3 regions of the Aminobacter sp. J44 genome follow, and region 3 is predicted to be linked to each of the others. Evidence: predicted binding sites of a transcription regulator. Region 3 holds the regulator's gene; each other region holds the start of a gene.
What was found. The regulator LexA, encoded in region 3, represses DNA repair genes until DNA is damaged. The targets are predictions, from matches to a motif close to TGTTCNNNNTGTGTTCNG.
Positions count from the first base shown of each region.

Region 1: a site for LexA is predicted at 1,618-1,635, ahead of L610_RS20420 (cytoplasmic protein). Genes of this name have one in related genera too.
Region 2: a site for LexA is predicted at 3,817-3,834, ahead of uvrA (excinuclease ABC subunit UvrA). Genes of this name have one in related genera too.

Region 1 covers NZ_VLJG01000006.1:86,621-92,496, reverse strand. The annotation lists gene L610_RS03615 (S9 family peptidase) at 1-373, opposite strand, end outside; gene L610_RS03610 (MucR family transcriptional regulator) at 721-1,140, shown strand; gene L610_RS20420 (cytoplasmic protein) at 1,144-1,482, opposite strand; gene L610_RS20415 (helix-turn-helix domain-containing protein) at 1,691-2,191, shown strand; gene L610_RS03595 (DUF6456 domain-containing protein) at 2,191-2,994, shown strand; gene L610_RS03590 (SufE family protein) at 2,997-3,428, opposite strand; gene L610_RS03585 (DUF5330 domain-containing protein) at 3,486-3,827, opposite strand; gene L610_RS03580 (HAMP domain-containing sensor histidine kinase) at 4,259-5,876, shown strand, end outside.
Region 2 covers NZ_VLJG01000045.1:46,509-52,384, reverse strand. The annotation lists gene L610_RS15045 (lipopolysaccharide biosynthesis protein) at 143-1,633, shown strand; gene L610_RS15040 (MarR family winged helix-turn-helix transcriptional regulator) at 1,638-2,081, opposite strand; gene L610_RS15035 (antibiotic biosynthesis monooxygenase) at 2,159-2,491, shown strand; gene L610_RS15030 (single-stranded DNA-binding protein) at 2,640-3,149, opposite strand; gene uvrA (excinuclease ABC subunit UvrA) at 3,977-5,876, shown strand, end outside.
Region 3 covers NZ_VLJG01000023.1:125,696-131,571, reverse strand. The annotation lists gene gltX (glutamate--tRNA ligase) at 1-528, opposite strand, end outside; gene L610_RS10910 (ComEC/Rec2 family competence protein) at 785-3,004, shown strand; gene lexA (transcriptional repressor LexA) at 2,998-3,711, opposite strand; gene L610_RS10900 (SMP-30/gluconolactonase/LRE family protein) at 3,864-4,724, shown strand; gene L610_RS10895 (AI-2E family transporter) at 4,903-5,876, shown strand, end outside.

The DNA.
Region 1 (5,876 bases), on a different contig from region 3:
CGTCACGCGGAATGCGGAAGTACCTCGGATGTTCGCCACCGGTGACGAAGGACGTACCATAGGCGTAGGGGCCATCCCTCATTGGTACGCTTGAATCATCTTCCTTGATGCGGCCCCTCATCTCCTCGAAGAGGGTCTTACGCAGTTCAGCTGTGTCGGCCATCAACAATTGCTGGTAGGCGTTCTCAGCATCAAGGTGAGCGCGGATCTCGGGATCCAGCTTATCCGGCGCAAGAAACACTTCCTGCCAATTATCCGCTCGAAGCCACGCGTAGTCGTCCTGCCGCGAAATTCCGTGTGCGGTGTGGACGAACTTCTTGCGGTGCGGCAAAGGTGCATCTTTTCGGAGAAAGTTGGATGATCTAATGGACATAGCGGCTTCCTAGAATTGTCAGGTTAGCGAATATCCTCTGATCCAATCGCTGCACAAGGACGAAAAATCGTCAATTGCAGCATTTGCGGGCAAATGTCAGAGTTATCGGCCAGTGGTCTAAATCGCCCGTCGACCAAATGCCGCAACTAGTGGCCCGTCCCAATACTGGTTTTCCACTTGGTTCACGGAAAAAATCGCAAGTTTTGAATTGACTTACTCTTCGTAGAGTACCATTTATGCCGTGACGATGCGAATCGGAAGGTGTGGCCAACGCACCCGCTGCAGCGTCTTCCTCCGGGCACCAGATCGCCCGCGGAAATGACTAACATTCCAATATTGGGGCCAAAATGGATACGAACGAGACTGTCGCCAGAAATGGCGAAATGCTCATTGAGCTCACCGCGGATGTTGTTTCCGCTTACGTCAGCAACAATCCGGTTCCGGTCGGTGAGCTGCCAAACCTCATCGCAGACGTGTACGCTGCACTTGGCCGGGTAGAAGGCGCCGTTGAACAGGCTCCTACCGACAAGCAGAAGCCTGCGGTTAACCCGAAGAAGTCGATCCACGACGACTACCTGATCTGTCTCGAGGACGGCAAGAAGTTCAAGTCGCTGAAGCGTCACCTGATGACTCACTACGGCATGACGCCCGACCAGTACCGCGAGAAGTGGGGCCTCGACCCCAACTACCCGATGGTCGCGCCGAACTACGCGCGAGCGCGTTCGGACCTGGCGAAGAAGATGGGTCTCGGCCGCAAGGCAAAGTAAGAATTATCCAGTCACGCTGGAGCCCAAAGGGCAGCGGTCGAAAGATCGCTGCCCTTTTTGCTTTATGCCCGCCCGCGCGCGGAACAGGTCGAGCGCCTGCTTGAGCGAGATGTGGCGGTTGAGGTCGTAGCTCCAGTGCCGGCGCATACCGCGCAATCGCTCGCGCTCAAGCAGACGCTGCAGGCGCAGGATGATCCGCTCCTGCTCCGCGCCATCCGCTTCCAGAGCTTTTTCCATGTCCATGCCAGCGCAGAGCTGCAGCGCCATCAACTGTCGGGCGTGGTCGTGTTCGCCTGACCTGCGCTGCCGGAAAGCGCGGATCTCGTCCTGCAAAGTGTTCATCAGAATGCCTCGTCGGTTATCTGATGGGGACTCTGGGGGGGCCTGGAAGCGAGTGGATAAGTTCCGGCAGTGTGGCGAGGGTTCGGAGGAAAAAGCGAAATGAATTCCAGCAAGAGTTCGTTTCATTAAGCTATTTGTTCTCGATTTGTTCACACTCTCCCGTTGATCGAATATAAGAAAGCATTCCTATTTCAACGGGGTGCTCAACGTGCGATCGACGACCGCGAAGCAGGCGAGACAGTCAGAGAGGGAATACTGCGAAAGCTGCCAGCAGCCGGTGCTGTTGGGTGGCAACCCGGAAGCAGCAGAAGGCCGCAGCCGCAGGAACCCCGTGCGGGATGCCAGGACAACGGGGCTCGCCAAGCTGCCGCGGTCAGAGCGCGTCATTTCTATCTGCGATGCGGTGATCGACATCACATCGGCGCTGTTCAGCGTCAGCAGCAAGGATCTGCGCAATCCGCGGCGGTCGACCGCCGACATCGCTCGCGTCACGCAGATCGCGATGTACGTGGCGCATGTTACGCTAGCGCTCAGCATGCGCGACGTCGGCCACGGCTTTGGGCGCGACCGGACGACGGTTCTGTATGCCTGCCACCAGATCGAGGACATGCGCGACGACCTTGAGTTCGACCGCATTGTCTCCATTACCGAACGCGTGATCGCGGCCGCCTTTGGCCTCACGGAAGGACGCGGCAACGAGGTTATCTGATGATCGATGAAAAGCGGCAGAGGAGGCTCTTGGCCTTCCTCGCAAAGGGAAGCGCGCGCCTGCAATCAGCGGCAACGAAGGGCAGGGTGCTGCTCGACGGCGGCGACAGGGGCGTCATCGGCGAGGAGGCGGACGTGCTCGCGAGCCTTGCCCGCGCAGAACTTCTTACCATGACCGGCGAGGCCGTCGCGCTGACCGAGGTGGGCAGAAAGGCGGCCAAGCGGGCGGAAGCGCCGGCGGATGCGCACGCTACCCAGCATCAAGAGCGAGAAGTTGCGAGCGTGGTGAGGGCCTCGGGCGCCGAGCGGGTGATCGTCAACCAGAACGAAAGTCCACTCGACCTGCTCTGGCGCAGGCGCGACCGCAACGGTAGGCGGTTTCTCGACGAGCGCGAGTATCGGGCGGGAGAACGGCTGCGGAAAGATTATACCTACGGGCGGATCATACCACGACTCGGCATCAACTGGGGCTCGCTGGGAGGTGCCTCCGGAGCTTCAGGCCAGTGGCGGAACGGCGGCGAGGACCTGTCGATGAGGGCGCTGGCCGCGCGGCAGCGGGTTGAAAAGGCGATCGAAGCGGTAGGGCCTGAACTCGCCGGCGTCCTGATCGACGTGTGTTGTTTCCTGAAAGGTCTGGAAACCGTCGAGGCCGAACGCGGCTGGCCGGTGCGCTCGGCGAAGGTGGTGCTGAAGTCGGCATTGTCGGCGTTGGCACGGCACTACGAACCGGAAACGCGGGCAAGCCGCGAGGCAAGGCCGATCCTGCATTGGGGAGCAGCGGACTACCGCCCGGCCATCAGATGAGATCAGGCGGCGGAAGCGGCGAGTGCCTTTTCCGCCTCGGCACGGATACGGCGGATCATCGAGCGAAGGCCGTTGGCACGCTGCGGCGTCAGATGCTCGTCGAGGCCGAGCGCACGCAGCGTCTCTTCGGCGTCGATCTCGAGAATCCTGGAGGCTTTCTGGCCGGAGTAGAGGGCAAGGACGATTGCCACGAGGCCGCGAACGATGTGGGCGTCTGAATCGCCACGGAAGGTGAGCTCCGGATCGGCTCCTGTTCCGCGCGTGGTGTAAAGCCACACCTGGCTGACACAGCCCGGAACCTTGTGGGCGTCGTCGCGTGCCTCTTCCGGGTAGGGCTCGAGATCTCCACCCAGCTCGATCACGTAACGGTAGCGTTCCTCCCAGTCGTCAAGGAAGGAAAAGTCTTCGCGGATGGAGTCAATAGTCGTGGTCATGACCGCGATATAGTGCGTGGATGCGCGGCCGTCACCCGAAAAGCGCGGATCTGCAGATTACTCGGCCGCCTCGGCTTCTTCCGGCTGCGGCTGTGCCGGCACGGAACCGGTGACGATCTCGACCTCCTGAGCGTCCTTGCCGAAGTGCTCGTCGAGCGTCGTGTAGGCGATGCGGGCGGTTTCGCGGGCGCGGATGCCGATCGTCTGCATGGCAGCGCGGCCAACCTCGCAGACATCCGGGCGGCGTTCGCACAGACTCGACATGTCATCCACCAGCGCGCGGGCGGCCAGGAAGGCCTCGACTGCACCGATCGTCGGCTCGTCGTCGGAATTCGTGCCGAACGGGATGAGCAGCAGGACGATGGAAAGCCAGAAAGCGGACTTGATCAGGAAACCCATGTTGCACCCTCGACTGTCTGGCGGACGCGGTGCTCCGCCTGTCATGGGCTCATAATGCAGGGCAACCTGAAATGCCCGCTTGAGATGACGAGTGACATTTGCGGCAAAGTTGACTCAAATTTTATGTATCGGGCCCGAAGGCGCGTTTTCAGGCGTTTCGAGCCTCGCTTTCGGCCCGCCGCGGCCTGTCCCAACAAATTGAGATAACTTGTAATTTTCGTCCGAAAGGCGCGGAAGCGCCATGACTAGCGGCTGCGGACTAGCAACTTACCCTCTGTTTACCATGCGGCAAATTCCTCGCCGCTAATGGCTTCCCGAGGGCATTTCGGGCCCCGGTTCGGCCTCGCGTTTATTCATTCCTTAAACCGCAGATGCGAGGTTCCGGACAAAGAGTTCGATCCGCAAAGCGGACGTTGTACGGGTGCGTTGAGTTGAGTTCAGAAGCAACCAGATCAGGTCGCTGGTTCGAGGGGCTGCAGGCAGGCTGCGAACGCCTGCTTCATCCCTCGGCGACTGACGAGAAGAAGGCAGAACACTGCCGTCTTCTCGCTGTTCTGCTGGCTGGACCCTTCGTTGCTGCTCCGCTGATCGCGCAGGCAGCCGCATCTGCTTTCGGGCTTCTCACTGCTGTTTCCGCACTTTGTGTTGCCGTGGGCCTCACCTGGCTTTGCGCGCTGCTTCTTTCGACGCGTGGTCGCGCGCGGGAGGCAGGCGTCGCGGCGCTGGTTCTCGCAACGGTCGCGCTTTCGCTCGCAGTCGGTTTCGCCGGCGGTCTCGGTACCCCGGCCGCGATGCTACTGGCTGCACTTCCGATCGAGACGTATTGGATTACCCGCTCGCGTAAGGCAGGCTATTTCGGTCTGGCCGCTGCCGCGGTGGCAGTCTGCAGTGCGGCGATCGTCGCGCCTGAGGCAGCCTGGACCGCAGGGCAGGGCTGGCTGTGGCTGTCGCCGGTGCTCTATGCCGCGACACTCGCGCTACGTGCGCTGAATGGTGCTGATGCCGGCAACGTCGTCAGGGTCGCACCGGACCTGCTGCCGGAAGAATGCTTCAATGCGGCGATCATCCGTGTTGGCCGCAATGGCGAGGCGGTGAACGCGTCCGCGCAGGCGGCCGAGCTGCTTGGGCTCGATCCGTCGCTGCTGCTCGGCACTGGCCTGTTCGACCGCATCCATGTCGCCGACCGGGTCGCCTTCATGTGCGCGCTGGCTTCCACACGCGACACGGGCAAGGCAAGCCATTGCACCGCGCGCATCCGCATGCCGTCTGCCGGCGGCGGTGCATACTACCGCCCGTTCGAGATTGAGATCGTGCGGACGCATGAAGACGCTGAAACGGTGAGCGTGCTGATTCGCGATGGCGGTGAGTATGGCGCGCTGCGCGAAGAACTGACCGAGGCTCGCGAGAAGGCGGGCCAGATCGAAGTTGCCAAGAGCCGGTTCCTGGCTGCCGTCAGCCACGAGCTGCGCACGCCGCTCAACGCCATCATCGGCTTCTCCGACATGCTGCTGCACCCGGCGATCTCGGGCCCGCTGTCCGACAAGCAGTCGGAGCAGGTGTCGCTGATCCGAGAGGCAGGCAATCATCTGCTTTCCGTGGTCAATGCGATCCTCGACGTGTCGAAGATCGAGTCGGGCTCCTACGAGATCGTCGTTGAACCGTTCGAACTGCGTCCGACCGCGGAGCTGTGCTGCGCCATGCTGAACCCGCAGGCGCAGGACAAGGGCGTCAACCTGTCGGCGAAGATCCCGGACGGCCTGAGCGCGGTGCTCGGCGATCAACGCGCCGTCCAGCAGATACTGATCAACCTCGTCTCGAACGCGATCAAGTTCACGCCGGAAGGCGGCAGTGTCAGCGTCTCCGCGGTCTCGGCTGACGACACTGTGCGCATCTTCGTCAACGATACCGGCATCGGCATTGCCGCGGAGGACCTGGCGCATCTCGGCCAGCCGTTCCGGCAGGTCCAGAACGACTACACACGGCAGTACCAGGGTACGGGTCTTGGCCTGTCCCTCGTGAAGGGCCTGGTGAAGCTGCATGGCGGCACGA
Region 2 (5,876 bases), on a different contig from region 3:
CCTTTTTCCTGTCCGTCCTCACCTATCGCGCCTTGGATTGGCGACGAGCCAACGCCGTTAGCCTTTCGGCTAAATGGACGCAGCTGTCGGGGCATGAATATGCTGGCGGGCAACTGAGCTGCCGTCCCGAAGGCTGCGAGACGTGACATCCGAACCCCAGCAGAAATTCTCCAGTACGCCAGCGGGCAGCGTCCTCTGGATGACCGCGCAAAAATGGTTCAGCAGGCTGAGCGGGCTGCTGACCGTCGTGATCCTCGCGCGGTTGCTCGCGCCTGCGGATTTCGGACTCGTCGCGATCGCGCTGTCGATCATCCCTTTCCTTACGCTGCTCTCCGACCTCGGCTTTTCCACCTATCTGGTCCAGGCGCAGAACCCGACGCCGGAGCATTTCAGCACCGCGTTCTGGTACTCCTGCATCGCAGGAACGATTCTCTCCTTCGGGCTTGGCCTGCTGGGCTATCCGCTGCAGATGTTCCTGGAGGTGAAGGACGTCGTGCCGATCCTGTGGGGGCTCGCGCCGGTCGTCCTGTTCGCTGCCGTGGGCTCGGTGCCCAATGCCATGCTGCGCCGCCGGATGCGGTTCGATCTGATCGCTCGTCAGGCGATGCTGTCCGGCGTGATTGGCCAGATTGTCGCAATAACCCTCGCGCTGAGCGGTTTTGGGGTCTGGGCGCTGGTCGCGCAGACGCTGATTGCCCAGCTTACCGGCACGGTGATGATCTGGATCGCCGCGCGATGGGTGCCGTCAAGCGCCTTCCACTTCGGCGAATTCCGCCGCATGGCGGTGTTCGGCTTCAATGTCGTCGCGGTTGAATTCACGGCCATGGCGCGGGCCTCGGCCGAGAACACGATCGTCGCCGCAACGCTTGGCCTCAACGGACTTGGTTATCTCAACGTCGCGCAGCGGCTGATCCAGGTTGCGCAGGACCTTACCGTCACGGCCATCACGCCGGTCTCGACGGTGGTGTTCTCGCAGCTTCGGGTGGACCGTAAGAGGATCGCGTCGGCTTACGACATGGCGCAGGCGGTGGCCTATGCGCTGGTGACGCCGATCATGGTGTTCATCGCGGTTTGCGCGCCGCTTCTCGTGCCGGTCATCTTCGGCCCGCAGTGGCAGCCGAGCATCGGCGCGGCACAGGGCTTTGCGATTGCCGGCATCATGACCATCGGCGCTGCCCTCGATCACGGCCTGCTCTACGGCCTCGGCAAGCCGGGAACCTGGTTCATCTACGCCGTCATCATCGATGGGCTCACCGTCGCCGTCACCTTCGTCACGGTGGCGCACGGTCTCGAGGCCGTGGCGATCGGATTTATCTTCGTGGCTCTGGTGGCGACGATGATGCGCTGGCCGCTGGTGACGTCGCAGATCGACGTCACGCTCGGCCAACTGGCCGGACAGTTTTCGCGGGTCATCCTGCTCGCGGGAGCAACCGGAGTCGCGGGGTACATCGCCTTCGACGCGGCTGCCGATCATGCGCCGCTGGTCAGGCTCGTGATTGCGGGCTGCGCGATCAGCCTGTGCTGGCTGGCGAGTGTTTACTTCCTGTTCCCGGCCGCCTTGACCGAGGGAAAGCGCCTGCTGCAGAAGGTGCTCGACCGGATAAGACCGGCAGCGGTCGTCGCCGACCGGTAGTTCCTCAGCCCGCGGCTTCGAGAGAACCTCTCAATCGCCGCAGCAGACTAACTGCAGCAGCGAGATCCTCTGCTGCAACGTCTCCGGCGATTGCCCCCAGCCACTTGCGGCGCGCGCCATCTGCCTGACGGTAGATATCACGCCCCCTATCGGTGACCTCAAGCAGCGGTGCGCGCCTGTCGCGCGGGTTATCAACCGTGACCAGCAGCCCCTCGCCGGCTAGCGCGTTCGCGATGCGCTGGACTGCCTGACGCGTGACGCCAGCCTCGCGGGCGATCTGGGCGACGGTCTGGCCCTCCGACTTTCGCATCACTGCGCCGAGGATCTGCCAGCGCGCACTCGTCAGCCCAAACGCACCAACCACCTCGTCGCCGGCGGCGAGCAGGCTGCCGTTGAGGCGAAAGACTTCCAGCACCAGCTGGCCAAGGTCTTCGGAGGTAGCTGACACGACGTGTTCTCCCGCTTCCTTTTTGACAATATGTTGTCAATCTGATTTAATCAAGCGGTCGGTTGAAGGAGAACGCCATGTCTGCCTCCCCCCTTTATCGCGTCGACAAGTTCATCGTCCCGCCGCAGTCGCTCGACCGCTTTCTCGAGCGGGTGAAGAAGACCCATGACGCGCTGGACCAAGCCGATGGCTGCGAGCGGAACCTGATCCTCGAACAGTTCGATGGACCGGGGCAGTTCAACGTCGTCACCTTCGTACAGTGGCGTGACGAGGCCGCCTATAAAGCGGCGCGTCAGGCCGCCCTCGCCCGCCAGACTGCCGAAGGCTTCGACCCGCAGGCCTTCATAAAGGAGCTGGGGGTCATGGCTGACATCGCCGTCTATCGCAGCGGTGGAGCTGTGGTGGCGTAAGCCGGGACCGTTACCTCTGGCCTACGCACCGGTAACGCTGACTTCGACTGCCGCGAAAATGCCATTCCAATGCAAAAAGCCCCGCCGGATGATCGGCAGGGCTTTCGTGGCTGCAGGCGCAGCCCTCTTTCAGAAGCCTGAGACGTTCTTAGAACGGAATCTCGTCGTCGAGGTCGCGCGAGTAGCCGCCACCGCCGCCGCCGCCCGAGCCGCCGCGATCATCGCCGGCGCCGGAGTAGCCGAAGTCACCACCACGGCTGCTGCCCTGGCCGCCACGGTCATAGCCGACCTGGCCGCCGCCCTCGCCGCGGCTGTCGAGCATCTGCAGCTCGCCGCGGAATTTCTGCAGCACAACCTCGGTCGTGTACCGGTCTTGGCCCTGCTGGTCGGTCCACTTGCGGGTCTGCAGCGAGCCCTCCACGTAAACCTTCATGCCCTTCTTAAGATACTGCTCCGCGACCTTGGCAAGGTTGTCGTTGAAGATCACGACATTGTGCCACTCGGTCTTTTCGCGGCGCTCGCCCGACATCTTGTCGCGCCAGGTCTCCGAGGTTGCGATGCGGAGATTGACGACCGGATCACCCGAATTCAGGCGCCGGATTTCGGGATCGGCGCCCAGATTTCCTACCAGAATGACCTTATTCACACTGCCGGCCATGACTCTCTCCTGCGCTCGTCCGAAACCAAAGAAATGTTCTGCACCTTAGAACAAGTGGGCCGGCGGTGCGCCGCCCGCTTCGGGGCCGGCGCATCTCGTCCACAGTTATATTGTTCGCTCTTTGTTCTTTACCAGATCATTGACCTGGCAGCAACCATGGTGCTGCGAACTCCCACACTCGCCAGCAAAAGATAGGGCCCCGCCGATCACTCAAGATCCAGACGGGGCCATAGGAACCTCTGTTCCCTGTACCGGCACGGAACTGCCGGAATTAATTCGGATGCGTCTCGGGCCGCTGCCCGAAGATCCGACTATGAGCCAAATTGTGGGTGAAGCAGTAGCCAACTCCGCTGGTTCAAGCGGGCCAGCGCCACAAATCCAGGGTTTGGACTACTGTGGCTTCGCTACGGGGCGAAGCCTATAACGTTGGTCAGGCGGGGTCATGCCTCCCTCCGTGCTAGGTTTCATCCTGTGTTGGTGGCTTCAAGCTGAGCCGCATACCTCGCGCCTCCGAGGTTTCTGCGAGCGGTAGCTCCGCGAGCTCATCCAACAGGTGTGAGTCTAAGATGCCGTGTCGCAAGGTCAACCCGCAAAGGGTCGAGCGAAACAATTCGTGATCCCCGACTGTTCCTCCGGGCGGGCTCCTGCCATAACACTGTCAGGAAGTCGTTCGCTCTCTGTTCTTTTTTCTTGCGCTTCGGGCTGGAACGCGCGAGAAGCTCTATCCGCCTACCTCGGTCAGGCTCGACGGGGAGCATCACAAGTACCATATAGGTTCGGCCGGTCCGATGCCGGCCTCAACCACCTGGCAGGGCGACGGACGGCTCATGGCTGACCATAAATTCATTTCCATCCACGGCGCGCGCGAGCACAACCTCAAGAACATCGATCTGGACCTGCCGCGTGACAGCCTGATCGTGATGACGGGACTATCGGGCTCCGGCAAGTCGTCGCTCGCCTTCGACACGATCTACGCGGAAGGCCAGCGCCGCTATGTCGAGAGCCTCTCGGCCTATGCGCGCCAGTTCCTCGAGATGATGCAGAAGCCGGACGTCGACCAGATCGACGGCCTGTCGCCGGCAATCTCCATCGAGCAGAAGACGACGTCGAAGAACCCGCGTTCGACGGTCGGCACCGTCACCGAGATCTACGACTACATGCGCCTGTTGTTTGCGCGTGCGGGCGTGCCCTACTCGCCGGTCACCGGCCTGCCGATCGAGAGCCAGACGGTCAGCCAGATGGTCGACCGCATCCTTGAGCTCGAGGAAGGCACGCGCCTCTATATCAGCGCGCCGATCGTGCGCGGCCGCAAGGGCGAATACCGCAAGGAATTCGCCGAGCTGCAGAAGAAGGGCTTTCAGCGCGTCAAGGTCGACGGCACCTATTACGAGATCGCTGATGTTCCCGCGCTCGACAAGAAGTACAAGCATGACATCGACGTGGTGGTCGACCGCCTTGTGGTGCGCAGCGACATCGCTTCGCGCCTTGCGGACTCGCTGGAAACCGCGCTGCGGCTCGCGGATGGCCTCGCCATCGCCGAGTTCGCGGACAAGCCGCTGCCGGCTGACCAGACCAGCGCCGACGGCGTGAACAAGTCGAAGAACGACACGCACGAGCGCATCCTGTTCTCCGAAAAGTTCGCCTGCCCGGTTTCGGGTTTCACGATCCCGGAGATCGAGCCGCGCCTGTTCTCGTTTAATAACCCGTTTGGCGCCTGCCCTGCCTGTGACGGCCTCGGTTCGCAGCGCGCCATCGACCCGAACCTCGTCGTTCCCGAAGAGCACGTCTCGCTGCGCGAGGGCGCGATCGCCCCGTGGGCGAAGTCCTCTTCGCCCTATTACCTGCAGACGCTGGAAGCGCTCGGCAAGGCCTACGGCTTCAAGGTCGGCGACCGCTGGCGCGATCTGAGCGAGGAAGCCAAGCACGCCATCCTGCATGGCACCGGCGACCGCAAGATCGAGTTCTCGTACGACGACGGCACCCGCGCCTACAAGACGACGAAGACCTTCGAGGGCGTCGTCACCAATCTCGACCGCCGCTGGAAGGAGACCGACTCCGCCTGGATGCGCGAGGAGATCGAGCGCTACATGTCGGCGACGCCCTGCCCTGCCTGCAACGGCTATCGCCTGAAGCCGGAGGCGCTGGCGGTCAAGATTGGTGGGCTGCACATCGGCCAGGTCACTGAAATGTCGATCCGCAAGGCGGACGAGTGGTTCCGTGGGCTGCCCGGCCTCTTGTCCGACAAGCAGAATGAGATCGCGGTGCGCGTTCTCAAGGAGATCCGCGAGCGCCTGCGCTTCCTGAACGACGTAGGCCTCGACTACCTCACGCTGTCGCGCAACTCGGGCACACTGTCGGGCGGCGAGAGCCAGCGCATCCGCCTCGCCTCGCAGATCGGTTCGGGCCTCACCGGCGTGCTCTACGTGCTGGACGAGCCGTCGATCGGCCTGCACCAGCGCGACAACGCGCGGCTGCTCGACACGCTGAAGCACCTGCGCGACCTTGGCAACACCGTCATCGTCGTCGAACACGACGAGGACGCGATCCTGCACGCCGACTACGTGGTCGACATCGGTCCGGCTGCCGGCGTCCATGGCGGCCAGGTGGTGGCGCAGGGCACCCCCTCCGAGATCATGGCCAACCCGAACTCGCTCACCGGCAAGTACCTGTCGGGCGAAATGGGAATTGCCGTGCCGGGCGAACGCCGCAAGCCCAAGAAGGGCAAGT
Region 3 (5,876 bases):
CAGGATGATGAAATCGTCGAGATCCTTGTTCGGGAAGCGGACCTCGCCCTGCACCTTGTCGTAGACGATCGTCTCGCCTTCCTGAGGCGCCTTGATGCGGATCGCGGGCTTCACGCCGGCCGGTGCCTCGGACGGATCGCGGTCGCGCCAGCGGCCGTCATAGCGCGGCGGGCGTCCCTCTGCGCGAGCCTTCTCGCGCATCTCCTCGAGCTCCTGCGGGGTCGCATAACAGTAATACGCCTTGCCCATGCGGACGAGTTCCTCGGCCACCTCGCGGTGACGGTCGGCGCGCTGATACTGCGAGATCGGCTCGCCTTCCCACTCGAGCCCGAGCCACTTCAGACCGTCGAGGATCGCCCGGGTTGCCGCCTCGGTCGAGCGCTCACGGTCGGTATCCTCGATGCGCAGCAGCATGATGCCGCCGGTGTGGTTGGCATAAAGCCAGTTGAAGAGCGCGGTGCGCGCACCACCAATGTGCAGGAAGCCGGTAGGTGAGGGCGCGAAGCGGGTGACAACCTTGTCGGACACGGGATCCATCCATGAGAAAACTGGCCGTTGAACGGCCGATGGTATTTGTCTGGCGCTCATGTAGCATAGCGACCTCATCGTGCAAGCGCCTACGGGGCTGGGAAACGCGGCATGGGCGGGGAGGAGCATGCGGAAATTGACGAGCGCCGCCTGTTCTTCGGCGGGACCGATCTCGCGCGAACCGATGGTGCCCGGAGCCAAATTTTCGGCAGAAGAGGCCGGATAAGCTGGCGCACGCGCCTCGGAAAGGCCCGCGATTGGACGGATATCACAAGAAGCGCGCGCGGCGTTTGAAGCTGAAATTGATCGCGGGACGCCGTTTCTTTGTATTCCGGTCTTTATTGGTGCCGGGGCGCTCACCTATTTCGCCCTGCCGCACGAGCCCACCCTTCTTCCGCTCACTGCGCTCGTCTTCGGCCTCCTGAGTCTCTGTTGGTGGCTGCGCACACACTTCGCCTGGCGTCTGCTGGCCATGTCAGGGCTGCTCGTTGCCAGCGGTGCTGTGAGCGCCAAGATTGAAACGCTTACAGCAGGCACGCGCATCCTCGGCTCGGAGGTAACCACAAGGCTGACCGGCCGCGTGGAGTTGATCGAGCAACAGGCTTCCGGGCGGGTGAGACTGACGCTTCGGGTCCTCGACACCCGGCGGCCCGTGCTGCGCTATGCGCCGGACATCGTACGTGTCACTGCGAGTTCGATGCCGGAAAATGCCGGAATAGGAGAGGTCATCGAAAGCGTCGTCAGGCTTATCTCGCCCTCGGGTCCGGTACGGCCGTACAGCTATGACTTCTCGTTTCAGAGTTACTTTTCGGGCATCGGTGCAATCGGCTTCTTCATGGGCGCTCCCGAGATTGTGGAGGGCGAGAGGCCCGAGCCGGCCCTCTGGATGCGCGGAATGGCGTGGGTCCAAACCCTACGCCAGAAGATGGCCGCGCGGATCACCGAGACGATTGGCGGTCCGGAAGGAGCCATTGCAGCCGCTCTGATCACCGGCATCCGCGCCGGCATTCCGGAGCAGATCAACGAGGCGCTGCGCATCACTGGCCTCTACCACGTCATTTCAATCTCCGGCCTGCACATGGCCCTTGTCGGCGGCACGCTGATGGTCGCACTGCGCAGCGTCTTCGCGCTCGCTCCCAATTTCGCGATGCGGCGGCCGGTGAAGAAATATGCGGCGGTGATCGCTCTGCTAGCCGCCGCCTTCTACCTGCTCATCTCCGGGGCGGATGTCGCGGCGCAGCGCAGCTTCATCATGCTTGCGGTCATGCTGCTGGCGATCGTGTTCGACCGCGCGGCGCTCACCATGCGCAATCTCGCCATCTCGGCGATCATCATCTTGCTGATCTCGCCGCATGAGGTGGCAGGACCTTCCTTCCAGATGTCTTTCGCAGCAACCGCCGCACTCGTCGCGTCTTACGCTGCCTGGACTAGCTACCGCGCTGGACAGGAGCCGCGACGCCGGCGCAGTACGCCGTCCTTTCCGGGACGAATTGTACGGTACTCCTTCGCCGCTGCCATCGCCCTCGCCGCGACATCGATCATCGCCGGGGGTGCGACGGCCCTTTTTAGCGCGTGGCATTTTCAGCAAGTTTCGCCACTCGGCCTGTTCGCCAATCTTGCGGCGATGCCGATCGTGTCGGTGGTGGTGATGCCGATGGCGGTTGCCGCGTCGATCCTGATGCCGCTCGGGCTTGACGCCCTCCCGCTGCTTGCGATGGGCGAGGGGATCGCGGCGGTTATCACGGTCGCGCAGTGGCTCGCGGAGCGTTCGTTCTACGACTCTACCGGTGCAATTCCCGGCGCTTCTGTCCTCTTGTTGGCCGCTGGCCTCGCAATCCTGACGATGTCGCAGACGTCCCTGCGCTGGCTGGCAGCAGCGCCGATCGCCGCAGGCCTGACAGTACTTGTTCTTGTTGACGCCCGACCGGACGTCCTGATCGCCGAGGACGGCAGGCTCGTTGCGATGCGCCTGTCGGACGGGGCTGTTGCCGTCAACCAGTCGCGACCGCGCGGCTTTGCGCTTGAAAATTGGCAGCGCGCGATGCGGGCAACCACGGTAGTGCGGCCGCAAGCCGAAGACAACTCGCTCGAACACGGCTTCATCTGTTCAGGAAAGACCTGCACCGCCCGCCATGAAAACGGAAACACGATTGTCTACACGGCAGATGAGGACGCGGCACGTGATGCGTGCGGGCTGGCGGCGCTGCTCGTGCTCGCCGATGCTACATCGAGCGATCCCTGCGCGGGCTCAGGCACGTTGACGCTCACCACGCGCGATCTGGCGTTATACGGTGCAGCCGAAGTTCGATTTGACGCGCAAGGTCGGGCGCAAATCCGGCACGCCATCAGCATGCCATACCGGCCGTGGCATGATCATCGCCGCTTCTCGCGGGCTGCGCGCGGATTGCCTGAACGAACGACGGCCACACAAGGTGCGGCCGGCGCGAACAGTGAAACTAAGGAAACGGTTCAGTAGCGACGGATGAGGCCGACCAGCCTGCCCTGGACCTTCACTCGGTCCGGCCCAAAAATGCGGGTCTCATAGGCCGGGTTCGCAGCTTCCAGCGCAATCGAGTCGCCCTTCCGGCGGAAACGCTTGAGCGTTGCTTCCTCGTCATCGACGAGGGCGACGACGATGTCGCCTGGGGTTGCCGATGAGGTGTTTCGGATGATCACCGTGTCGCCATCGAAGATGCCGGCCTCGATCATCGAGTCGCCCTTGACTTCGAGCGCATAGTGCTCGCCGCCGCGCAGCATGTCCGGTGGCACGGCAATCGAATGGGTCTGCAGCTGAATCGCGCTGATCGGAACGCCCGCTGCAATGCGACCCATCACCGGAATGGCGATGCCGGATGCGGCATCGTCATTGCTCGGAACCTGCACGCGCGCAGGCTCCGGCGCCTTGCCCAAGCTGCCCTGGATCACGCTCGGCGAGAATTTTTTCGCTGAGTTGAGGCCCGGCGCGATCGAGTCGGGAAGGCGCAGAACCTCGAGGGCGCGCGCCCGGTTAGGTAGGCGGCGGATAAAGCCGCGTTCCTCAAGGGCGGTGATCAGGCGGTGAATGCCCGACTTGGACGCAAGGTCCAGCGCCTCCTTCATTTCATCGAATGAAGGAGGAATGCCCGTCTCCTTCAACCGCTCATGGATGAAGAGAAGCAGTTCGTGTTGCTTGCGCGTAAGCATCGGGCGCCCCTTGGAATCAGAAAAACAAACCCTGAACAAAACACTATATGTTCCATTTGTGTTCCGCAATCATTAATAGGCGCGCGCCCTGCTGCACGAGACGACGAGTTGTGGCACAAGGTGCTTCGATTGAAGTTCCAGGGGAGGGGCTGGTGGAACCAAGAGTCTTTGATGATCGGCTTTGTGCGCTTGGCGAGGGGCCGCTGTGGCATCCGGACAGGGAGCAGCTTTTCTGGGTCGACATCGTCGGCCAGAAGCTGCGGTCGCGGAAGGAGGAGAAGGTCTTCGAGTGGACTTTCGATGTGCCGGTCTCCGCCCTCGGCTGGATCGACCACGACAACCTGCTTGTAGCGGGGGCTGGCGGCCTGATGCGCTTTAATATCGAAAGCGGCTCGCGGGAGACGATCTGCCGGATCGAGCCGGATCGGCCAGATCTGCGCACCAATGACGGTCGGGCAGACCCGAAAGGGGGCTTCTGGATCGGTACGATGGGACGCAGGGCGGAACCGGGCTTAGGCACCATCTACCGCTACTATCGGGGCGAACTGCGAGCCCTCTACACGGGTATTGATATTCCCAACGCCACCTGCTTTTCGCCGGATGGCAAGTTCGCCTGTTTTGCTGATAGCCGGGAGCGCATCATCTGGCGCCAGGCACTGGACCGGGACGGCTGGCCGACGGGCGACCGGACGATTTTCCTCGACCTGCGGCAGGTCGCGACAAGTCCAGATGGAGCCATCTTCGATGCGGATGGCTTCCTCTGGGTGGCGTGTTGGGCGAAATCCTCCGTCGCGCGCTATGCGCCGAACGGACTCGAGGATCTCAGGATCGAGCTTCCGGTGAGCCAGATCACGTGTCCGGCCTTCGGTGGCCCGAACTGGTCCACGCTTTTCGTGACCACTGCGCAGGAAGGTTTATCTGCAGAAGCGCTTGCGAGCCAGCCGCTCGCTGGCGCCGTCTTTGCGGTCGAAACCGGGCTTAGGGGACAGCCTGATCCAAGGGTGATCCTTTAGCGGAAACTGGAGACCGGAGCCTTTGTCATTGATGGTGCCATGAAACCGCTCAAAATGCGGTGGTATGGGGCATTCATTGGTGGCCGAGTCTTGACCCGGTCGGAACGCGGATGCGACACATCAGATTGATGGGCGTCCGCTGCAGATTGGCCTCCATCTGATCAGGCGACGGAAAGCGATGAAAAAGACACTCGAACCGCAGGAACCGCGTTGGCTCGGCTCCGCCACTCCGACGCGGATCGCGCTGGTACCGCCTCTTTCGGCGGCGCGGTGGCTGCTGGTGCTGGTGTTTGCAGCCGGCATCTACTTCTTCCATGGCTTTCTGGTACCAGTCCTGGCGGCCCTGGTGATCGGTTTCGCCAGCTGGCCGGTCTACAGCGACCTGCTGCGCCGTTGCGGCAACAATCGCCCACTAGCGGCTTCGATCGCAATTGCGCTGATCCTTACCTTCCTCGTCGTGCCGGTGGTGCTCGCCATCAGTTACACGATCAAGGAAGTCGGCGTCTGGTTCACCTGGGCGGTGGAGGCAAACCGCACCGGCTCACCGCCGCCTGAATGGATGATCACCCTGCCGGGCGGCATCGGGCCGTGGCTCGACGAGCAGTGGCAGCGCTACATCGGCCATCCGGGCGCGCTGGGCGAACTGGTGCAGATCGTCAGCGGCGCGAATATCGGCTCGATCTACCGCGCCGTGCTTGCTGCCGGCACCGGTCTCTTCGACCTCCTGCTAACGCTGCTCTTCATGCTGATCGCGCTGTTCTTCGTCTACAAGGACGGGGAGAACTTCGTGAAGCAGGTGGACACGCTGGGCGAGCGGATCCTGCCGATGCGCTGGGAGCGCATTTCGCGCGTGGTCCCGGCGACGATCAGCTCGACCGTCATGGGCATGACGCTGATCGCGATCGGCGAGGGCATCGTTCTCGGCACGGCCTACTGGATCGCGGGCGTGCCCTCGCCGGTTACCCTTGGCGTCATCACCGGCGTCATGGCCCTCATCCCCGGCGGTGCGCCGCTCAGCTTCACGCTGGTCTCTCTCTATCTGGTTGCGTCTGGTTCACCCTTTGCCGGCCTTGGCCTGTTCGCCTGGGGTTCGATCGAACTCTTCATCGTCGACAAGACGCTGCGCCCGAAACTCGTGGGCGGGCCGATCAA